3 linked regions of the Cupriavidus metallidurans CH34 genome follow. The protein of the gene in region 1 interacts with the protein of each later gene in a pairwise test. Links are inferred from orthologs where the notes say so. Each region holds a gene or a part of one and is shown in the gene's direction. Other genes may lie near its edges.

Evidence for each region. The genes of interacting proteins can lie anywhere in the genome.
Region 2: the proteins of lpdA (region 1) and odhB interact in binary tests that used the Escherichia coli proteins (3 or more experiments, as listed by UniProt). The link is inferred for Cupriavidus metallidurans CH34 from one-to-one orthologs.
Region 3: the proteins of lpdA (region 1) and RMET_RS13215 interact in binary tests that used the Escherichia coli proteins (3 or more experiments, as listed by UniProt). The link is inferred for Cupriavidus metallidurans CH34 from one-to-one orthologs.

Annotation. Positions count from the first base shown.
Region 1 is NC_007973.1:1,317,045-1,320,559, forward strand. Bases 98-3,076 are described here. They hold lpdA (dihydrolipoyl dehydrogenase), read left to right. Parts: upstream 98-687; coding sequence 688-2,466; downstream 2,467-3,076. Other genes in these bases: RMET_RS06045 (Ntn hydrolase family protein), read left to right, coding at 98-648; phaP1 (TIGR01841 family phasin PhaP1), read right to left, coding at 2,733-3,076. Also shown: more of RMET_RS06045, read left to right, coding at 52-97; more of phaP1, read right to left, coding at 3,077-3,311. UniProt on the Escherichia coli protein: Lipoamide dehydrogenase is a component of the glycine cleavage system as well as of the alpha-ketoacid dehydrogenase complexes.
Region 2 is NC_007973.1:2,216,848-2,220,167, reverse strand. The notes cover bases 140-2,923. They hold odhB (2-oxoglutarate dehydrogenase complex dihydrolipoyllysine-residue succinyltransferase), read left to right. Parts: upstream 140-793; coding sequence 794-2,053; downstream 2,054-2,923. Other genes in these bases: lpdA (dihydrolipoyl dehydrogenase), read left to right, coding at 2,179-2,923; RMET_RS10255 (2-oxoglutarate dehydrogenase E1 component), read left to right, coding at 140-700. In the rest of the region: more of RMET_RS10255, read left to right, coding at 1-139; more of lpdA, read left to right, coding at 2,924-3,320. UniProt on the Escherichia coli protein: E2 component of the 2-oxoglutarate dehydrogenase (OGDH) complex which catalyzes the second step in the conversion of 2-oxoglutarate to succinyl-CoA and CO(2).
Region 3 is NC_007973.1:2,861,355-2,864,958, reverse strand. What follows is about bases 140-3,207. They hold RMET_RS13215 (UvrD-helicase domain-containing protein), read left to right. Parts: upstream 140-525; coding sequence 526-2,889; downstream 2,890-3,207. Other genes in these bases: RMET_RS13210 (BPSS1780 family membrane protein), read right to left, coding at 2,941-3,207; RMET_RS13220 (valine--tRNA ligase), read right to left, coding at 140-307. In the rest of the region: more of RMET_RS13220, read right to left, coding at 1-139; more of RMET_RS13210, read right to left, coding at 3,208-3,604. UniProt on the Escherichia coli protein: A helicase with DNA-dependent ATPase activity. Unwinds DNA duplexes with 3'-5' polarity. Translocates on single-stranded DNA with 3'-5' polarity. Initiates unwinding more efficiently from a nicked substrate than double-stranded DNA.

The DNA of each region.
Region 1 (3,515 bases):
CCCGCCAGCGAACCTGGCGGGCGCGTCTGCATTGCATTCAAGGGGCGAGCCATGACTACCTGCGTTGTCGTCAGGAAAGGTGACGAGGTGGCGATCGGTGCCGATGCGCTGGTGACATTCGGCGATACGCGGCTGTCGCGCGCTTATGAGCGGAACCAGAAGGTGATTCCCGTTGGCGACAGCTTCGTCGGGCTGGCAGGCACCACCGCGCATTTCCCGGTCATGCGCAGCTTGCTGACGGGCATGGGCGAGGAATGCCGGCTGCATACCCGTGACGATGTGTTCCGAACCTTTCTCAAGGTGCATGAAAAGCTCAAGAACGAGTATTTCATCAACACCAAGGAAGACGAGGACGACCCCTACGAGTCATCGCAGATCGTCTGCCTGATCGCCAATTCGGGCGGCATTTTCGGCGTTTATTCGTACCGCGAGGTGTTTTCGTTCGATCGTTTCTGGGGCATTGGCTCGGGCCGCAACTACGCGCTCGGCGCCATGCACGCGGTGTATGACCGCACGGACCTGGATGCCGGAGCGATCGCGAGGATCGGCGTGGAAGCGGGTATCGAGTTCGACAAGAGTTCGGCGGCACCGATCGACGTGCACACGGTACGGCTGCAAGTGGCAACCAACAAAGACGGCGCGGCCTGATCCCAAGGCGGGCAGGGCGCGCATCCCAGGAGGAAGAACATGAGTGTGATCGAAGTCAAGGTGCCGGATATCGGCGATTTCGACGCGGTGGAAGTGATCGAGGTGCTGGTCAAGGCTGGCGACACGGTCGAGGAAGAACAGTCGCTGATCGTGCTGGAGTCCGACAAGGCCAGCATGGAAGTGCCGTCGTCGGCCGCCGGCAAGGTCGTGGACGTCAAGGTCAAGGTGGGCGACAAGGTCGCGAAGGGCACGCTGATCTGCACCGTCGAAGGTGGCGCGGCGGCGGCTCCTGCCCCGGCGCCGGCGGCGGCGCCCAAGCCCGCGGCTGCGCCTGCTCCGGCGCCGGCAGCGGCTCCGGCGGCCGCCACGCATGCCGGTGGCGCCGACATCCAGTGCGAAATGCTGGTGCTGGGCGCAGGCCCCGGGGGTTACTCGGCGGCTTTCCGCTCGGCGGACCTCGGCATGAACACCGTTCTGGTCGAGCGCTATGGCACCCTGGGCGGCGTTTGCCTGAACGTGGGCTGCATCCCGTCGAAGGCGCTGCTGCACAACGCGGCGGTGATCGACGAGGCCAAGGCACTGGCCGCGCACGGCATCCTGTTCGGCGAAGCCAAGATCGATCTGGATGGCCTGCGGCACTACAAGGAAAGCGTGGTCGGCAAGCTGACCGGCGGTCTGTCGGGAATGGCGAAGGCCCGCAAGGTGCAGGTGGTGCGCGGCATCGGCACGTTCCTGGATCCGCATCATCTGGAAGTGCAGGAAACGGAAGGCGACAGCAAGGCCACCAATGGCAAGAAGACCGTGATCCGCTTCGAAAAGGCGATCATCGCGGCTGGCAGCCAGGCCGTGAAGCTGCCGTTCGTCCCTGAGGATCCGCGCATTTTCGATTCGACGGGCGCGCTGGAACTGCGCGACATCCCGAACAAGATGCTCGTGATTGGCGGCGGCATCATCGGCCTGGAAATGGCCACTGTCTACAGCACGCTCGGCGCGCGACTCGATGTCGTGGAAATGCTCGACGGCCTGATGCAGGGCGCTGACCGCGATCTGGTCAAGGTCTGGGACAAGGTGAACAAGCATCGCTTCGATAACGTGATGCTGAAGACCAAGACTGTCGGCGTGGAAGCGAAGCCGGATGGCATCTACGTGAAGTTCGAGGGCGAGTCCGCGCCGGCCGAGCCGCAGCGTTACGACGCCGTGCTGGTGTCGGTGGGCCGTTCCCCGAACGGCAAGAAGATCGGTGCCGAGAAGGCCGGTGTAGCAGTGACCGACCGTGGCTTCATCGATGTCGACAAGCAGATGCGCACCAATGTGCCGCACATCTACGCGATCGGCGATATCGTCGGCCAGCCGATGCTTGCACACAAGGCGGTGCATGAGGCACATGTGGCCGCCGAAGCCGCGCATGGCGAGAAGGCCTACTTCGACGCGAAGCAGATCCCGTCCGTGGCGTTCACCGATCCGGAAGTGGCATGGGCCGGCAAGACCGAAGACCAGTGCAAGGCCGAAGGCATCAAGTACAGCAAGGGTGTGTTCCCGTGGGCCGCTTCGGGCCGCGCGATCGCCAATGGGCGTGACGAAGGCTTCACCAAGCTGATTTTCGACGAGGAAACCCATCGCATCATCGGTGGCGGTATCGTCGGCACCCACGCGGGCGACCTGATCAGCGAAGTCTGCCTGGCCATCGAGATGGGCGCGGATGCCGTGGATATTGGCAAGACGATTCACCCGCACCCGACCTTGGGCGAGTCGATTGGCATGGCTGCGGAAATCTACGAAGGTGTGTGCACCGACGTGCCGCCGCCGCGCAAGCGCTGATTGCTGGCGCCGTAGTGAGAGAACCCGCCGATTCGGCGGGTTTTTTTGTCTCGACTCTCCTGCGAGCACTGGGGGGAGAACGCGACGAAAAAAAGCCCGGCCTCTGGTGGTCAGAGGCCGGGCTTGAACGATACCTTTTGGAATCGGGTACCGAGGAGACACCGGTACGAGGCGATCGGGATCGCCTCCGTTGGCAAAACGCCCCGCGTGGGCGGGGCGTTTTGCCAACGGACCGGCCAGAGCCGGCGCGTTGGTATTACAGATGCTTAGGCAGCAGCAGCCGACTTCTTGGTGGCGGTGCGGGCCGTGGCGCTGGCTTGCTGGGCAGCCTTGGTCGCGGCGGTGGCAGCGGCCTGGAAGTTGCTCTCAGCCATTTCAACGGCTTGCTTGGTAGCCTTCTGCACCGACTCGTAGGCGTTGTTGGCCGCCGAGATCGCCGACTTCACGATCGCTACGGTCGACTCCGAACCCGCCGGAGCGTTCTTGGCCAGGTTGTCGACCAGGGCTTGCACGTTCTTCGTGCCTTCGGCCAGTTGGGCTTCAGCAACCTTGGTGAACTCGCTTTGGGTTTCCGAAGCGATTTCGTACAGGTGACGCGTGTAGGCCAGGGTCTTCTCGGCAACCGGCTGCACCAGCGATGCCTGGATGGCCAGCAGTTCCTGGGCGTCCTTGGCGGTCAGCGCCTTCTTGGCGTTGTCGGCGTTCTCGGCCAGGGTGGCCTTGACTACTTGCAGGTTCAGCTCAACGAGCTTCTCCACGCCTTCGAAAGCCTTCGAGGTCAGGCCGAACAGGGTTTCGAGGTTGGCTTTTTGTGCGGCTGCAACTTGTTCCGGGGTCAGGATCATTGCGGGTCTCCAGTGGTGAGCTTCAAGGTCAAGCAAAAGTGAAATTAAGCCGCCCAGATGTCAAAGCCATGACTTCAGTGTCCTGGCCAGCCCGAGCGTGTGTCTCGTTTCTCGGCGCTGCCCGAAGGCTTTGATGCGCCGCAACAATTGCAATTCTAAGAGAACAACGATGAGTGTCAAGCGGTTTTTGTGCATTGCACAAAA
Region 2 (3,320 bases), 900 kb from region 1 along the record:
GGGTCGCGCATCGGGCTTGACGATGATGCTGCCGCACGGCTACGAAGGCCAGGGTCCGGAACACAGCTCGGCCCGTATCGAGCGTTTCCTGCAGCTCTGCGCCGATCACAACATCCAGGTTGTCCAGCCGACCACGCCGGCCCAGATCTTCCACCTGCTGCGTCGCCAGATGATCCGTCTGTTCCGCAAGCCGTTGGTGATCATGACGCCGAAGTCGCTGCTGCGTAGCAAGGATGCCGTGTCGCCGCTGTCCGATCTGGCCAAGGGTCATTTCGAGACCGTGATCCCCGATCACGAGGAACTGAACGCCAGCAAGGTCAAGCGCGTGATCATGTGCTCGGGCAAGGTCTACTACGACCTGGTCAACACCCGCCGTGAGCGTGGTGCCACCGACACGGCGATCATCCGCATGGAACAGCTGTATCCGTTCCCGCACAAGGCCGTTGCCGCGGAACTCAAGAAGTATCCGGGCGCGACCGAAATCCTGTGGTGCCAGGACGAGCCGCAGAACCAGGGTGCCTGGTTCTTCGTGCAGCACTACATCATGGAAAACATGACGGAAGGCCAGAAGCTCGGTTATGCCGGTCGTCCCGCCTCGGCTTCGCCGGCGGTGGGCTACTACGCAAAGCACAACGAGCAACAGAAGGCGCTGCTGGACGCTGCGTTCTCCAAGCTCAAGGGCTTTGTTCTGACCAAGTAATTCGTCGGCACCCGCGGCCGCGCACCAGGATGCGCGCCGCGGGTCAGCCTACCCGCAACGAAACACACGCATACATCGAGGAATTTTCAAACCATGGCTATTGTTGACGTCAAGGTTCCCCAATTGTCGGAATCGGTCGCCGAAGCGACCATGCTGAACTGGAAGAAGAAGCCGGGCGAAGCTGTTGCTCAGGACGAGATCCTGATCGAAATCGAAACCGACAAGGTTGTGCTGGAAGTGCCGGCACCGTCGGCTGGCGTTCTGTCGCAGATCATCAAGAACGACGGCGATACCGTCGTGGCCGATGAAGTGATCGCCAAGATTGACACGGCAGCCACCGCAGGCGCTGTGGCACCGGCCGCCGCCGCTCCGGCTCCCGCCGCAGCAGCACCGGCCCCGGCAGCTGCTGCCCCCGCAGCCGCTGCCAGCGCTGGCGCCATCGCCATGCCGTCGGCTGCCAAGCTGATGGCCGAAGGTGGCCTGTCGGCTTCGCAAGTGGCTGGCACCGGCAAGGACGGCCGCATCACCAAGGGTGACGTGCTGGCCGCCGGCTCGGCTCCCGCTCCGGCCGCCAAGGCTGCTCCGGCTCCGGCCGCCGCCAAGCCGGCCCTGCCGCAAGTGTCGGCCCAGGTTGACTTCGCCGCGCTGGGCGATCGCCCGGAAGAGCGCGTGCCGATGAGCCGCCTGCGCGCGCGTATCGCCGAGCGTCTGATCCAGTCGCAATCGACCAACGCCATTCTCACCACCTTCAACGAAGTGAACATGAAGCCGGTGATGGATCTGCGCGCCAAGTACAAGGATCGCTTCGAGAAGGAACATGGTGTGAAGCTGGGCTTCATGTCGTTCTTCGTGAAGGCCGCCGTGCACGCGCTGAAGAAGTACCCGGTCATCAACGCCTCGGTGGACGGCAACGACATCGTCTACCACGGCTACTTCGACATCGGTATCGCCGTGGGCTCGCCGCGTGGTCTGGTGGTGCCGATCCTGCGCAACGCCGACCAGATGAGCCTGGCCGACATCGAGAAGAAGATCGCCGAGTTCGGCACCAAGGCGCGTGACGGCAAGCTGTCGCTGGAAGAACTGACCGGCGGTACGTTCTCGATCTCGAACGGCGGTACGTTCGGCTCGATGCTGTCGACCCCGATCATCAACCCGCCGCAGTCGGCCATCCTGGGCGTGCACGCCACCAAGGACCGTGCCGTGGTGGAAGACGGCCAGATCGTGATCCGTCCGATGAACTACCTGGCGATGTCCTACGACCACCGTATCATCGACGGCCGCGAAGCCGTTCTGGGTCTGGTGGCCATGAAGGAAGCGCTGGAAGATCCGGCTCGTCTGCTGCTGGACCTGTAATTCAGGCCAGACCTCCGTCTATCGTTTGTCGTCGTCCCCGCGCTTCGCGCGCGGGGACCCGGCCGCTACCTCGCCGCCGGACGCCCGCCCTTGCGCGGGCATGACACACCAGAGAGAAATTTCCCATGAGCAAACAATTCGACGTGCTGGTGATCGGCGCCGGCCCCGGCGGCTATATCGCCGCCATCCGCGCTGCCCAGTTGGGCCTGAACGTGGCTTGCCTGGAAGGCAACGCCTATGACGATCCGAAGGGCGAAGCACGCCTGGGCGGTACCTGCCTGAACGTGGGCTGCATTCCGTCCAAGGCACTGCTGGCTTCCTCGGAAGAGTTCGAGAACGCCTCGCATCACCTGGCCGACCATGGCATCACCGTGGGCGACGTCAAGGTCGACGTGGCCAAGATGCTCAAGCGCAAGGACGACATCGTCAGCAAGATGACGAAGGGCATCGAGTTCCTGTTCCGCAAGAACAAGGTGACCCTGTTCAAGGGCTACGGCAAGTTCACCGGCAAGGCTGCAGAAGGCTTCCAGGTGGAAGTGAATGGCGAGACGCTGACCGCCAAGCAGGTCATCATCGCCACGGGCTCGAAGGCTCGCCATCTGCCAGGCGTCGCTGTCGACAACAACCTGATCAGCGATAACGAAGGCGCGCTGAAGTTCGGTACCGTGCCGAAGAAGCTGGGCGTGATCGGCGCCGGCGTGATCGGCCTGGAGCTGGGCTCGGTGTGGCGCCGTCTGGGTGCCGAAGTGACCGTGCTGGAAGCGCTGCCCGCATTCCTGGGCGCCGCCGACGAAGGCGTGGCCAAGGAAGCGCAGAAGCTGCTGACCAAGCAGGGGCTGCAGTTCCACCTGAGCGTCAAGGTCGACGAAGTGAAGACCGGCAAGGACAACGTCACGGTCAACTACACCGACAAGGACGGCAAGGCGCAGACGCTGGAAGTCGATCGCCTGATCGTGTCGGTGGGCCGCGTGCCGAACACCGACAACCTCGGCCTGGACGCCGTGGGCCTGGGCGTGGACCAGCGTGGCTTCATCGAGGTGGACGACCACTGCCAGACCAAGGTGCCGGGCATCTGGGCAATCGGCGACGTGGTGCGTGGCCCGATGCTGGCCCACAAGGCAGAAGACGAAGGCGTGGCCGTGGCCGAACGTATCGTTGGCCAGAAGCCGCATATCGACTTCAACACGGTTCCCTGGGTTATCTACACGTTCCCGGAAATCGCGTGGGTCGGCAAGACCGAGCAGCAACTCAAGGCCGAAGGCCGCGA
Region 3 (3,604 bases), 1.5 Mb from region 1 along the record:
CCTCGAGCTGGCGTTCCACGACGATCTGCGTGGCGATGCCGGCGTGGTCGGTGCCCGGCACCCACAGCGTGTTGGCGCCGCGCATACGTGCATGGCGGGTCAGGCCGTCCATGATTGTCTGGTTGAACGCATGGCCCATGTGCAGCGTGCCGGTCACATTGGGCGGCGGCAGCTGGATGGCGAAATCGGGGCGATTGGCGTCGAACGTGGGCTGGGCAATGCCGCGCCGCTCCCATTCTGGGCCCCATTTCGCCTCGATGGCGGCGGGTTCGAAGCTCTTGGCTAGGGACTGGTCTTCTGCGGTCATGCTGGGATGTCGAGGTGTGCGGGTCAGGGCTCTGGCCGGCAGGCGGATCGGCGCGCCGCGGCATTGGGCCGGGAAAACATCAAATTATAGGGGAGGCGGGGTCCCGGTGCGCATTTCGGCGCCGGAAGGTGGTCCGGGCGAGTGGATGCTGTCGTTGCTGCCAGGACGCGACGGGGGCCATCGGTATAATTGCGGCCTATCCTTCCGGCCCCGCTCCGATGTCCAGTCTGCTCGCCAATCTCAACGCTGAACAACTCGCCGCCGTCACATTACCTGACGAGCCGGCCCTGATCCTGGCCGGTGCGGGCAGTGGCAAGACCCGTGTGCTGACCACGCGGATCGCGTGGCTGATCCAGAACGGCCGTGTGTCCCCGGCCGGCATCCTGGCGGTGACCTTCACGAACAAGGCCGCCAAGGAGATGCAGACCCGGCTGTCGTCGATGTTGCCGATCAACACCCGGGGCATGTGGATCGGCACGTTCCATGGCCTCTGCAACCGGATGCTGCGTGCGCATTTCCGTGACGCCGGCTTGCCCCAGACATTTGCCATCCTGGACTCCCAGGACCAGCTTTCGGCGATCAAGCGGCTGCTCAAGGGGCTGAATGTCGACGACGAAAAGTACCCACCCAAGAATCTCCAGTACTTCATCAACAACGCCAAGGAGCAGGGCCTGCGCCCGGCCGACGTCGAAGCCAATGACGATTTCAATCGTCGCTTCGTCGACCTGTACGCGGCCTACGACGAGCAGTGCCAGCGCGAGGGCGTGGTCGACTTCGCCGAACTGTTGCTGCGCTGCTACGAACTGCTGCGTTACAACGACGCGATCCGCCAGCACTACCAGCACCGTTTCCGCCATGTGCTCGTCGACGAGTTCCAGGACACCAACGTGCTGCAGTACCAGTGGCTCAAGCTGCTTGCCGGCTACGGCTCGGGCAATGCCGCGGCAGTGTTCGCCGTGGGCGACGATGACCAGAGCATCTACGCGTTCCGTGGCGCCAACGTCGGCAATATGCGCGACTTCGAGCAGGAATTCCGCGTTCGCCACCTGATCAAGCTCGAGCAGAACTACCGCTCGCACGGGCATATTCTCGATTCGGCCAACCACCTGATCTCGCACAATGCGCGCCGACTGGGCAAGAACCTGCGCACCGACGCCGGGCACGGCGAGCCGGTGCGCGTGTTCCAGGCAGGTTCGGACGGCCAGGAAGCCTCGTGGATCGTCGAGGAAATCCGCGACCAGATCGCGCAGGGCATGTCGCGCTCGGAGATCGCGATCCTCTATCGCAGCAATGCGCAGTCGCGGGTCATCGAACACGCGCTGTTCTCGTCGGGTATCCCGTACCGGGTGTACGGCGGCCTGCGCTTCTTCGAGCGCGCCGAAGTGAAGCACGCGCTGGCCTACCTGCAGTTGATCGAGAACCCTCGCAATGACGCCGCATTCGGGCGGGTGGTCAATTTCCCCACGCGCGGCATCGGCGCGAAGTCGCTCGAAGTGCTGCAGGACGCAGCGCGGCAGTACAACTGTTCACTGGCCGAAGCCGTGGCCTACGTGCCTGGCAAGGCCGGCAGCTCGTTGGGCGCCTTTATCCGGCTGATCGAGCAGATGCGTGCCGAGACCAGCCGGATGACGCTGGCGCAAACGGTCGAGTACGTGACCAACACCAGCGGCCTGATGACGCATTACCAGACCGAGAAGGAAGGCCAGGACCGCATCGAGAACTTGCAGGAACTGGTGACGGCCGCGCAGGCATTCGTGGTCGAGGAAGGCTACGGGCTCGAGGCGCTGGGCCGCATGCTGCCGGCGAACCGCGATGCCATGCCGGCGCTGGCGCAGGGCGAACAGGACCAGCAGGTGCTGGACCCCGAACAGTTGCCGGTGGTGATGACGCCGCTGGTGGCGTTCCTGACCCATGCATCACTGGAGGCGGGGGACAACCAGGCGCAGGCCGGCCAGGATGCGGTGCAAATGATGACCGTGCACGCGGCCAAGGGGCTCGAGTTCAATGTGGTGTTTATCACCGGGCTCGAGGAAGGCCTGTTCCCGCACGAGAACAGCGCGATGGAAGCCGACGGTCTGGAGGAAGAACGCCGCCTGATGTATGTGGCCATCACGCGCGCGCGGGCACGGCTCTATCTGTCGTTCGCCCAAAGCCGCGTGCTGCACGGCCAGATGCGCTATCACGTGCGGTCGCGCTTCTTCGAGGAGCTTCCCGAGGCTTCGCTGAAGTGGATCACTCCGCAGGGCCAGGCCTATGGTGCCTATGGCTCAGGTAGCGGACGCCAGTCATCTGAGCGCGAAAGCGCTTGGGGCCGTGACTGGTTCAAGCGTGCCGAGGACGTGCCCTATACCGGCGTCAAGCCGACCGGCGGCATGGACACCGGCAAGAACTACGCCGAAGAGAAGCGCGCCGCGGCCACTGGATTCCGCGTGGGCCAGAGCGTGTTCCACAACAAGTTCGGGGAAGGCAAGATCAAGGCGCTGGAAGGCGAGGGCGCCGATGCGCGCGCGAACATCGACTTCAAGCGTCACGGCACCAAGTGGCTGGCGCTGTCGGTGGCGAAGCTGGACGCGATTGATTGAGGAGGGGATTTTCTCCCCACTTCCGCATATGGAAGCGGGGAGAAAAGAGGGTCAGGACTGCGCTACGCTATCGTTTGCCGTCTCACCCGGCGGCGCGATGTTGAAGCAGCCGCGGTACGTCGCGTAGAACGAGCAGTAGAGGATCGCCAGCATCAGCAGCGAGTACGGCGTGATCAGGAACGACAGTACGGTATCCGCGCCGATCGAGGCGAACACTGCCTCGAGGAACAGTGGCACCACCACCAGCAGCAGCGCGAACAGCAGGGCGTAGGTGAAGAACGCGCCACGGTTGCGCCAGCAGGCGGTCCAGCTGAAGAACAGCGCCTTGACGGGCGGCACGCCATGCCAGGCGGCAAGCATCGGCGCGAACCAGAACATCATTGCCACCGGCGTGTACAGCAGCGCGCCGATCAGCAGCGCGTAATACAGTTGCCGTACCGCTTCGCCGGAGGGCTCCTCGCCCTTGAGCACCATCGGCGCCAGTGCACTGATGTCGACCACGGCCGTGGCGATGAAGCTCAGCGCGAACACCAGCACCGCGTAGATACCACCCAGCACAAGCAGGTTGCGGGTGGCCTGTTTCCCGTTCGTGCGGAAGCCCGACAGCAATACCGTGGGCAACACGCGCTTGTTCTGGATGACGTCGCGGCAGGCGGTCATCACGCCCACGGACAGGCCCGGGGTGAACACCAGCAGCGCGATGATGCCGAACAGC